2 regions of the Ferdinandcohnia jepli genome follow, and region 2 is predicted to be linked to the other one. Evidence: riboswitches for the same ligand, from Rfam matches in the RefSeq annotation. Region 2 holds a riboswitch; the other holds the start of a gene.
The links. Region 2 has a riboswitch for S-adenosylmethionine ahead of mtnW (2,3-diketo-5-methylthiopentyl-1-phosphate enolase). Riboswitches for the same ligand answer to the same signal wherever they lie in the genome.
Positions count from the first base shown of each region.

Region 1 (4,410 bases), on a different contig from region 2:
AGACATATTAATCTGATACAAATCCGTGTGTAACGCCAAACTATCATCTCTATACTGACTCATTATAATAACCTCCAATTTGGGACACAGGGACAGGTTCCCTGTCCCTGTTTTCATTCTTAGGTGGGACAAGGGACCTGTCCCTCTGACCCACTTTCTATAATACTTCTGCGCCGATTGAGCTTTTAAAGTGTCCTAACGCCCATTCATGGCCAGTTTGATTAAAGCTTGCTACTGCTTTCGAATGCACCACAATTTTGAAGCCTCTGTTGTAGGCATCAACAGCAGTGTGAAGCACACAAATGTCGGTACATACGCCTACAAGATGTACTTCTGTAATTCCACGTTCACGTAGTTTTAGCTCAAGGTCTGTTCCAGCGAATGCTGAATATCTTGTTTTATCCATCCAATATACATTTGGATTTGCTTGTTGATCATTGAATACCCCTTGCAGTTTCCCATACAACAATCTCCCTGATGTATCCTCAATATTATGGGGGGGAAATAATTTCGTTTCAGGGTGTCGGTGATCACCTTCTTTATGAAGGTCAATTGCAAAGACTACATAATCGTTGTTAGAGATAAATTCTTCTGTAATACTCACAATCTCATTTTCAATCTGCTGACCCGGTTCGCCACAGGTTAACGCACCATCTGATGCAACAAAATCATTTGTATAATCAATATTTATCAATGCCTTTTTCATTAGTATTCCTCCTAATCTTAGTAAACATTAATAATTAACATATTGTTAAATGTACGTTTCAAAAAATTAGTATCTAGCTGTATATATTGGTTTAACTACATCCATATCAATAAATTCATAAAGCTGTGTTGGTGCTTTGGATGTACGCTGTGTCTTTTTCCCTGGAACAAGCTTGATAAATGGCAGAGTTTTTATTTTTCTAGCAAAACTTTGCTCACTTGCTATTGCAGGATCATCAGTCACAGTTAGTAATACCGCTTGTAGTTCAGAGTACGTAAATTGTGTCGGTAAAAATCTTTTTGCCACTGTTGTTTGCAGTAGGTCATTGGTAATCATCGCAATCGCATCTTTAATAATCTCAACATGATCGAATGCAAGCTCCAATGACAGAACCTCATCTAGTGCAAATAATTTCACATCTGCTGCATCGTCATTTGCTTTTCGTTTGGATAAACTATGCTCTGGGACAATCGCATAATGGGCGTTTGTGATAATCCAGCCTCTTGGATCTCTACCAGGCTTATCATAGACTCCAAAGTGTTTAATATGAATCCCACCAACACCCGTCTCTTCTTCGAGCTCGCGTTTTGCTGCTTCAAAAGCTGTTTCATCTTCTTGTACAAAACCGCCAGGTAATGCCCACTTCCCTGCTTCAATGTTTGGTTTTCCTTCTGCATTTGTCATTGAGCGTTGTATAAGCATCAGCTTCATTGTCATTTTCGGTGGTTTGTAAACCTCAGCTTTTTCTGAGACAATAGTGAAAACAGCAATATCAGATGTATATCCATCAGGCGTGCGATATTTCTTTACATCATATTGGTTCAATGCTTCTTCGTTCGACATTGTGTTTCCCCTTTTGAAATTAGTATATGTTACTATTAACAAAATGTTAATTGTTAATTATAGTATATCCGAAACTCACCAAAAAAGTCCACATATTCTTTAAAAATTTTTCCCGATATTTGGGATTCGGCAATTACTTGCTCTATGAGTAATTAACTAATAAATATGCTTTAGCAGTTAGTAATTCATTTGCCCTATGAGTGACCAACTGATATGATTGCTTCTCCAGTTGGCAATTCTTAACTCCAATAAACTAACTACTCCCCTTCGTGTATTGCAACCAATAGTAGTTCAAAAACCTACTAGTCCATTTAAGAACACTAGTTAAGCGCAAGATCCAAATTGTGCTTATTTTGGGACTGAACCTGTCCCTCCGTACCACCTAGGTCTTTAGAAAGATTTCTTAAAAATTGTTTGACTTTTCAAATAACACGTTGTAAATTTAGTATTAATTTTATACGGTATATCCTTATCAAGAGCCAGGGGAGGAAATTGGTCCGGTGATCCTGCAGCAACCTCTTATTTTCTACGGAAAATAAAAAGGTGCTACGTCCAACAGACTTATTGTCTGAAAGATGAGGAAGAGATAATAGTACCTCTTCCTCTTGGGAGAGGTTTTTTTATGGCCTCTCACTTGTTTTAATCCAACTAAACACATGAGTTTAGTTTTGATTATTCATATATGCTATAAAATTTAGGAGGCGGTATTATGACAAGTGTTGGGTATTGGTTTATTGGGTTTGCTTTGGTTTACACGTTTTATCTTATCTTTATAAGTCAGATAGCAAAACGGAAGGCAGTTGATGGAAGTGGATTTTTCGTTGGAGGTCGTGGGTTTAATACATTATTAGTCACTGTTTGTATTACAGGTTTATTTTCAGGTTCTTCTTATATCGCAATTTTAGAGCTTAGCTATCTTACTGGTATTTCTGCGATTTGGTATGGTGTAGCGGAAACGATACATGTTTTAATTATTGCACTTGTGTTAATCGCCCCTTTTCGTAAAAAAGCATTGGTTACCATATCTGGGCTTTTAGGTGACCGTTATGGTGAAAAAGTTCGAGGTGTTGCTGGTGCCATCACTGCCTTTACATTCCCGATGTGGTCTGTCGCTACAGCACTAGCTTTTGCATCCGCCCTCTCTGTTTTTACAGGAATATCTCTAATTTGGTCCGTTGCATTAACTGCCCTATTACTCCTTGTATATCTTCAGTTCGGCGGTATGTGGGCAATCGGAATTACACAGTTAAGTAATGTAATTGTCTTTTTCATCATGCTGGGAATCGGTACATATGCCTTTTTCCTTAATCCTGGAATTGATGGACTTAAGACACTCTTTGAAGAAAAACCACAATACGCCTCCCTTGATGGTGCAGGGATCCAAACAATTTTAGCCTGGTTTGGTACTTTCCTTTTTAACGTAATTCTAGCTCAAGCTGCGTTTCAAATGGCTTTGTCCTGTAAAACACCGAAGCAAGGACGCAACGGATTGCTTTATGCTGCGTTACTTGGTATTCCATTAATAATTGGTGCTGTGCTTTTCGGATTAGCTGCTGCACAGGTTGTCCCAAATGAAGGCCGTGGACTAGTAGCAGTTCCAATGTATCTAATGGAAACTCTTCCAGCCCCTCTTGTCGGACTGTTCTTCTTAGGCTTTTGGGCAGCCGCGCTAAGCTGGGGTGCACCTTGCCAATTTTCTGGTGCTACAAGTTTAGGCCGCGATGTTGGAAGTGCCATAAATCAAAAAGCAACGGAAGCGCAATTAATTCGCTATACAAAATGGTCTTTAGTGCTATTAACTCTTTTAATGGTCGGTTTTGCCCTTTTACGGTCAGAGCAGTCCGCCTGGTGGAATGTACTTGCATGGGTTACTAGAAACTCGGCAACTTTTGCACCAGTAGTAGCTGCATTATTCTGGCCAGTTGTAACAAAACGAGCAGCCCTTATTTCACTTTTTACAGGTTCATTATCCGGTTTACTTTGGTATCACCTTAGTGGCTGGGCAGTAAACGACTTTTATTTAAACATCCATCCGGTTTGGATCGGCATGATTGTTAATATCATTACGATAATAATTGCTAGTTTACTTGATACCGCTAGTAAGTGGGAATGGAATGGATCATTTAAAAGTCTGGGATTCTACTCATTTCTCCTTTCATGCACTTTAATTGGTTTTCTAGTCTCAACTTTCTCATTCCTACATCAAAATGGGATTACAGGAATTATCTTAATGCTTATTGTGTCAGGATTTTTTATCAGTTGTATTAGTTTTATAAAAGAGAAAACAACGGTTACAAGACATGTTAGAAAAATAATATAGGAGGCTGGTAGACTTGGGTATTACAACCGATTTACGAAAAATTGATGTAACAACAGTGTGGAAAAAGAACGTTCAAACAGAACAGTTCGTGAGAGGCTTTCAATTTTTAATTGATGAACCTACAAAGATTGGCGGCGACAATGAAGCTCCTACACCATTGGAATATGTATTGGGTGCATTCAACGGATGTATCTTTGTGGTAATCGATTTAGTTGCAAGAGAAATAAATTTTCACTTTGAAAATATTGACATAAAAAGCCTTGCCGTTGTAGATCGGCGTGGACTATTGGGTACTGCAGATGTTTCACCCTACTACCAATCTGTCATAAACGAAATCGTCTTTGAAACTGATGAAACACCAGAGAAACTAGAAGAACTAAAAGAAATCGTACTCAAACGCTGCCCCCTATACAACCTACTAAAAAATGCAGGTGTTGAAATCGAACTAGTTTGGGACATAGCTCCACTGCCCCACCACAAATAAAAAATGGGTCAAGGGACCTGTCCCCTTGACCCATTTTTTATTTATTTTGAGAATAGA
Region 1 is NZ_JBFOKR010000015.1:94,757-99,166, forward strand. Features, by position in the region: gene AB3M96_RS16680 (nicotinate phosphoribosyltransferase) at 1-63, opposite strand, end outside; gene AB3M96_RS16685 (cysteine hydrolase family protein) at 158-706, opposite strand; gene AB3M96_RS16690 (NUDIX domain-containing protein) at 773-1,549, opposite strand; SAM riboswitch class I at 2,016-2,131, shown strand; gene AB3M96_RS16695 (sodium:solute symporter family protein) at 2,259-3,869, shown strand; gene AB3M96_RS16700 (OsmC family protein) at 3,883-4,353, shown strand; gene AB3M96_RS16705 (proline dehydrogenase family protein) at 4,395-4,410, opposite strand, start outside.
Region 1: it holds a riboswitch for S-adenosylmethionine, as region 2 does, so the genes downstream of both, AB3M96_RS16695 (sodium:solute symporter family protein) here and mtnW (2,3-diketo-5-methylthiopentyl-1-phosphate enolase) in region 2, are expected to answer to the same signal.

Region 2 (4,410 bases):
GGATCGATAATCATGGAGTGACCAGCAAATACATTGTTTGGATCACTGCCTGAGCGGTTACAAGCAACAACATAACATTGATTTTCAATAGCCCGGCTTAGCAATAATGCTCTCCAATGCTCTAATCGTGGGAGCGGCCATTCGGCTACTACAAACAGAATTTCTGCTCCATCTGTAGTATGTGCACGAATCCATTCTGGAAACCTGATATCATAACAAATCAAGCCGGAAGCCTGGATATTTTCAAGTGTGAAGTGGCCTTTACTCGCCCCAGCTTGCAAATATAGGTGTTCATCCATCAGTTGAAATAGGTGGAGTTTACTATATTCTCCAATTAATTCGCCTTCTCTATTAACGACAAACATTGTATTCGTAACACCATCATCCGTTTTTTTAGCAACAGAGCCTGCAATAATATTTACTGAGTACGATGTTGCAAGATCTTTTATAAATGACTTTGTTTTATCACCATTTTCATCCGCAATTTCATCTAGTCTAGTAAGGTCATATCCAGTTGTCCATAGCTCTGGTAAAATAATGACATCAGGGGTATGTTGTTTCATAGTTTGTTCGATTTCTCTAGTAACATTGTTAAGGTTACTGACCGGATCTCCGAATACAATGTCCAGTTGAATACATGCAATTTTTAGATTCATAGTTGGGCCTCCTGGAAAAAATAATACTTTACAATTTGTTTTTAACAATATATGATTTGTCACTAGAATTTCAAGTATTTTTAAGAAGGTGAATCCATGAAAAATTTTCAACAGTCTGACATACTTAAGAACTTACCAAAACAGTTCTTTGCTTCTCTTGTAGGGAAGGTCAACAGGGTGGTGGCGGATGGCCATGATGTAATAAATTTAGGCCAGGGTAATCCTGATCAACCAACACCATCACATATTGTAAAAGCATTACAGAATTCTGCTGAAAATCCAAGTTATCATAAGTATCCTCCTTTCAGAGGACAACCTTTTTTGAAGGAAGCTGCCGCTAAATTTTATGAACGAGAATATGGAGTTACGTTAAATCCCGAGACAGAGGTTGCAATATTATTTGGGGGGAAAGCGGGCCTTGTTGAAATTCCACAATGCCTTTTAAACCCTGGAGATGTTGCGCTTGTTCCTGACCCGGGGTATCCAGATTACTGGTCTGGTGTTGAACTGGCCCGTGGCGTTATGGAGTATATGCCGTTAAAAGAAGATAATGCCTTTTTACCTGATTATTCGGAGCTTAATCCAGAGCAATTAGAAAAAGCCAAAGTTATGTTCTTAAATTACCCAAATAATCCCACAGGCGCAACTGCGACAAAGGAATTCTTTGAGGAGACTGTTGAATTTGCGAACAAACATGATATTTGTGTAGTTCATGATTTTGCATATGGAGCAATTGGTTTTGACGGGAAGAAGCCAGTTAGCTTTTTACAAGTAGAAGGTGCGAAAGAAATTGGAATTGAAATCTACACACTGTCTAAAACTTATAATATGGCTGGATGGCGAATAGGTTTTGCGGTTGGAAATCCAAGTGTGATTGAGGCGATCAATTTATTACAGGACCATTTGTATGTTAGCCTATTTAGTCCAGTACAGGAGGCAGCAGCTGCTGCTCTGCTTGAATCTCAAGATTGTGTAGATGAACTCGTAGCACTATATGAATCTAGAAGAAATACATTTATTCAATCATTACAAGAAATTGGCTGGGATGTTAAGGCACCAACAGGTTCGTTTTTTGCCTGGTTACCTGTACCAAAAGGGTATACATCTGCGACTTTTGCTGATCTTTTACTTGAAAAAGCACATGTTGCAGTTGCTCCTGGGATTGGTTTTGGCTCATACGGTGATGGATATGTACGTGTTGGTTTACTGACGGACGAGGCTCGATTAGTCGAGGCTGCAAATCGAATTAAAAAGCTCAACTTGTTCTGATTTTTTTCTTCCAAAAAATATTTGACAAGAAAAAGTATTCCTGTCATAATCCAAATTACATTCCGTTTCGTAATTTAAATTTTAAAAATTTATAGATTATATTTTCTTATCAAGAGCAGGTGGAGGGACTAGCCCTATGAAGCCCGGCAACCGACTTATGCGTATAAGCACGGTGCTAATTCTTGCAGCTTTATTAGCTGAGAGATAAGGAGATGTTACTAGTTAACCTCTTCTTATGAAGGGGTTTTTTGTTTATTTGACACTGATTTTTACAGAAATGAGGTATCAACATGAATGAAATTATTGCCAAATATTTAGTTCATGACTCTGGTAATTTAGAGAAAAAAGCAGAAGGTATCGCACTTGGATTAACAGTAGGTTCTTGGACTGATTTACCTCAGTTAGAACAAGAGCAGCTATTAAAACATAAGGGTAGAGTAGTTAGTATTGAACAATTCGATGAAGATCCAAATGCTAGTACATATTTAGGTAAAACAGTTAAGAAAGGCATCATTAAAATAGCCTACCCATCAATGAATTTTAGTCCTGATTTACCAGCTATTTTAACAACTGTCTTTGGAAAACTCAGTCTGGACGGAGAAATTAAACTACTAGACTTGGAGTTTTCAGAAGATATAAAGTCATTTTTTCCAGGTCCTAAATTTGGGCTAGAAGGAATTAGAGAAAAACTGGGAGTCTACGACAGACCTCTAGTAATGAGTATTTTTAAAGGTGTAATTGGCCGAGATATTGAATATCTAAAAGCGCAACTTCGTGAGCAAGCACTTGGTGGAGTCGATATCATTAAGGATGATGAAATATTATTTGATAATCCACTTACTCCATTCGAGGAAAGAATAACGGAGGGAAAAAAGGTTCTTGATGAAGTATATTCTGAAATTGGTCATCGTTCTCTTTATGCTGTAAACCTGACAGGTAAAACTTTTGGATTAAAAGAAAAAGCAAAGAAAGCGGTGGATCTAGGCGCTGATCTACTTTTGTTTAATGTCTTTGCATACGGACTTGATGTGTTGCAAAGTCTTGCAGAGGACCCGGAAATAACAGTCCCAATTATGGCACACCCAGCATTTAGTGGCGCGCTCACACCTTCAGAGTTTTATGGCGTTTCTAATCCGTTGCTACTTGGAAAACTTTTACGATATGCAGGAGCGGACCTTGTGTTATTTCCATCACCATATGGAAGTGTTGCGCTTGAAAGAGACCAGACATTAGAGATCGCTCATGAATTAACAAAAAGCGATGATCAGATGAAAACAGTATTTCCAGTACCTTCAGCTGGTATTCATCCAGGATTAGTACCATTGCTGCTTCGCGATTTTGGAATAAACAGTATTATAAATGCTGGTGGAGGAGTACATGGTCATCCAGATGGTGCGATTGGTGGCGGAAAAGCATTTCGAGCAGCAGTTGAAGCAGGATTAACCGGCACAACACTAGTTGAATATGCAACAAAAAGCCCTGAATTAAAAAAGGCAATCGAATTATGGGGATATAAAGAGGTATAGATATGAAAAAACCAATCCTATTTTGTGACTTTGACGGCACGATAACTAATACAGATAACATTATAGCAATCATGAAAAAGTTTGCGCCACCAGAATGGGTAGGAATTAAGGATCAAATTCTTTCACAGGAAATTCCTATTCAAGTTGGGGTAAGTCAATTGTTCTCATTATTACCTTCTGACTGGAAAGAAGAAATAACAGACTATATTACACAACACGCTGTTATTCGAGAAGGATTTAAGGAGTTTGTAGAGTTCACTCAGAAGCAAGGTATTCAGCTTTATGTGGTAAGTGGAGGAATCGATTTCTTTGTTGAGCCACTCTTAGAAGGACTCGTACCGTTAGAAAATATCTACTGTAATAAATCTGACTTTAGTGGCGAGAGAATCAGAATTCTATGGCCATATACATGTGATACTGAATGTTCAAATCAATGTGGCTGCTGTAAACCGACTCTGATTCGTAGCCTTGCAGGTTCAGACGACTATAAAATTGTAATTGGGGATTCGATAACTGATCTTCAAGCTGCGAAGCTTGCAGATAAAGTTATTGCTAGAGATTTCTTAGTTGAAAAATGCACCGAGTTAGGTCTTAAATATGCTCCTTTCGAAACTTTTTTTGATGTAATTAATGTCTTGGAAAAAGTGGAGGTGAGGTAATGAGACTTTATATTAAACAATGGGATGAACTAGCAGATATTAAGGACGAACTAGCAAAACGTGATTGGTTTATGGGAACAAGTGGTAATCTTGCAATTAAAGTATCTGATAATCCAGGAACCTTTCTTGTTACGGCAAGTGGGAAGGATAAGAAAAAGAGAACAGATGAAGATTTCCTCTTAGTAGATGATAATGGATATCCGGCAACCCCAACTCAACAAAAACCTTCGGCTGAAACGTTATTACATGTAAAGATATATAACCAAACCACTGCCGGTTGCAGTTTACATGTACATACAG
Region 2 is NZ_JBFOKR010000003.1:31,435-35,844, forward strand. Features, by position in the region: gene AB3M96_RS03705 (carbon-nitrogen family hydrolase) at 1-719, opposite strand, end outside; gene AB3M96_RS03710 (pyridoxal phosphate-dependent aminotransferase) at 753-1,925, shown strand; SAM riboswitch class I at 2,029-2,136, shown strand; gene mtnW (2,3-diketo-5-methylthiopentyl-1-phosphate enolase) at 2,216-3,451, shown strand; gene AB3M96_RS03720 (2-hydroxy-3-keto-5-methylthiopentenyl-1-phosphate phosphatase) at 3,454-4,110, shown strand; gene AB3M96_RS03725 (methylthioribulose 1-phosphate dehydratase) at 4,110-4,410, shown strand, end outside.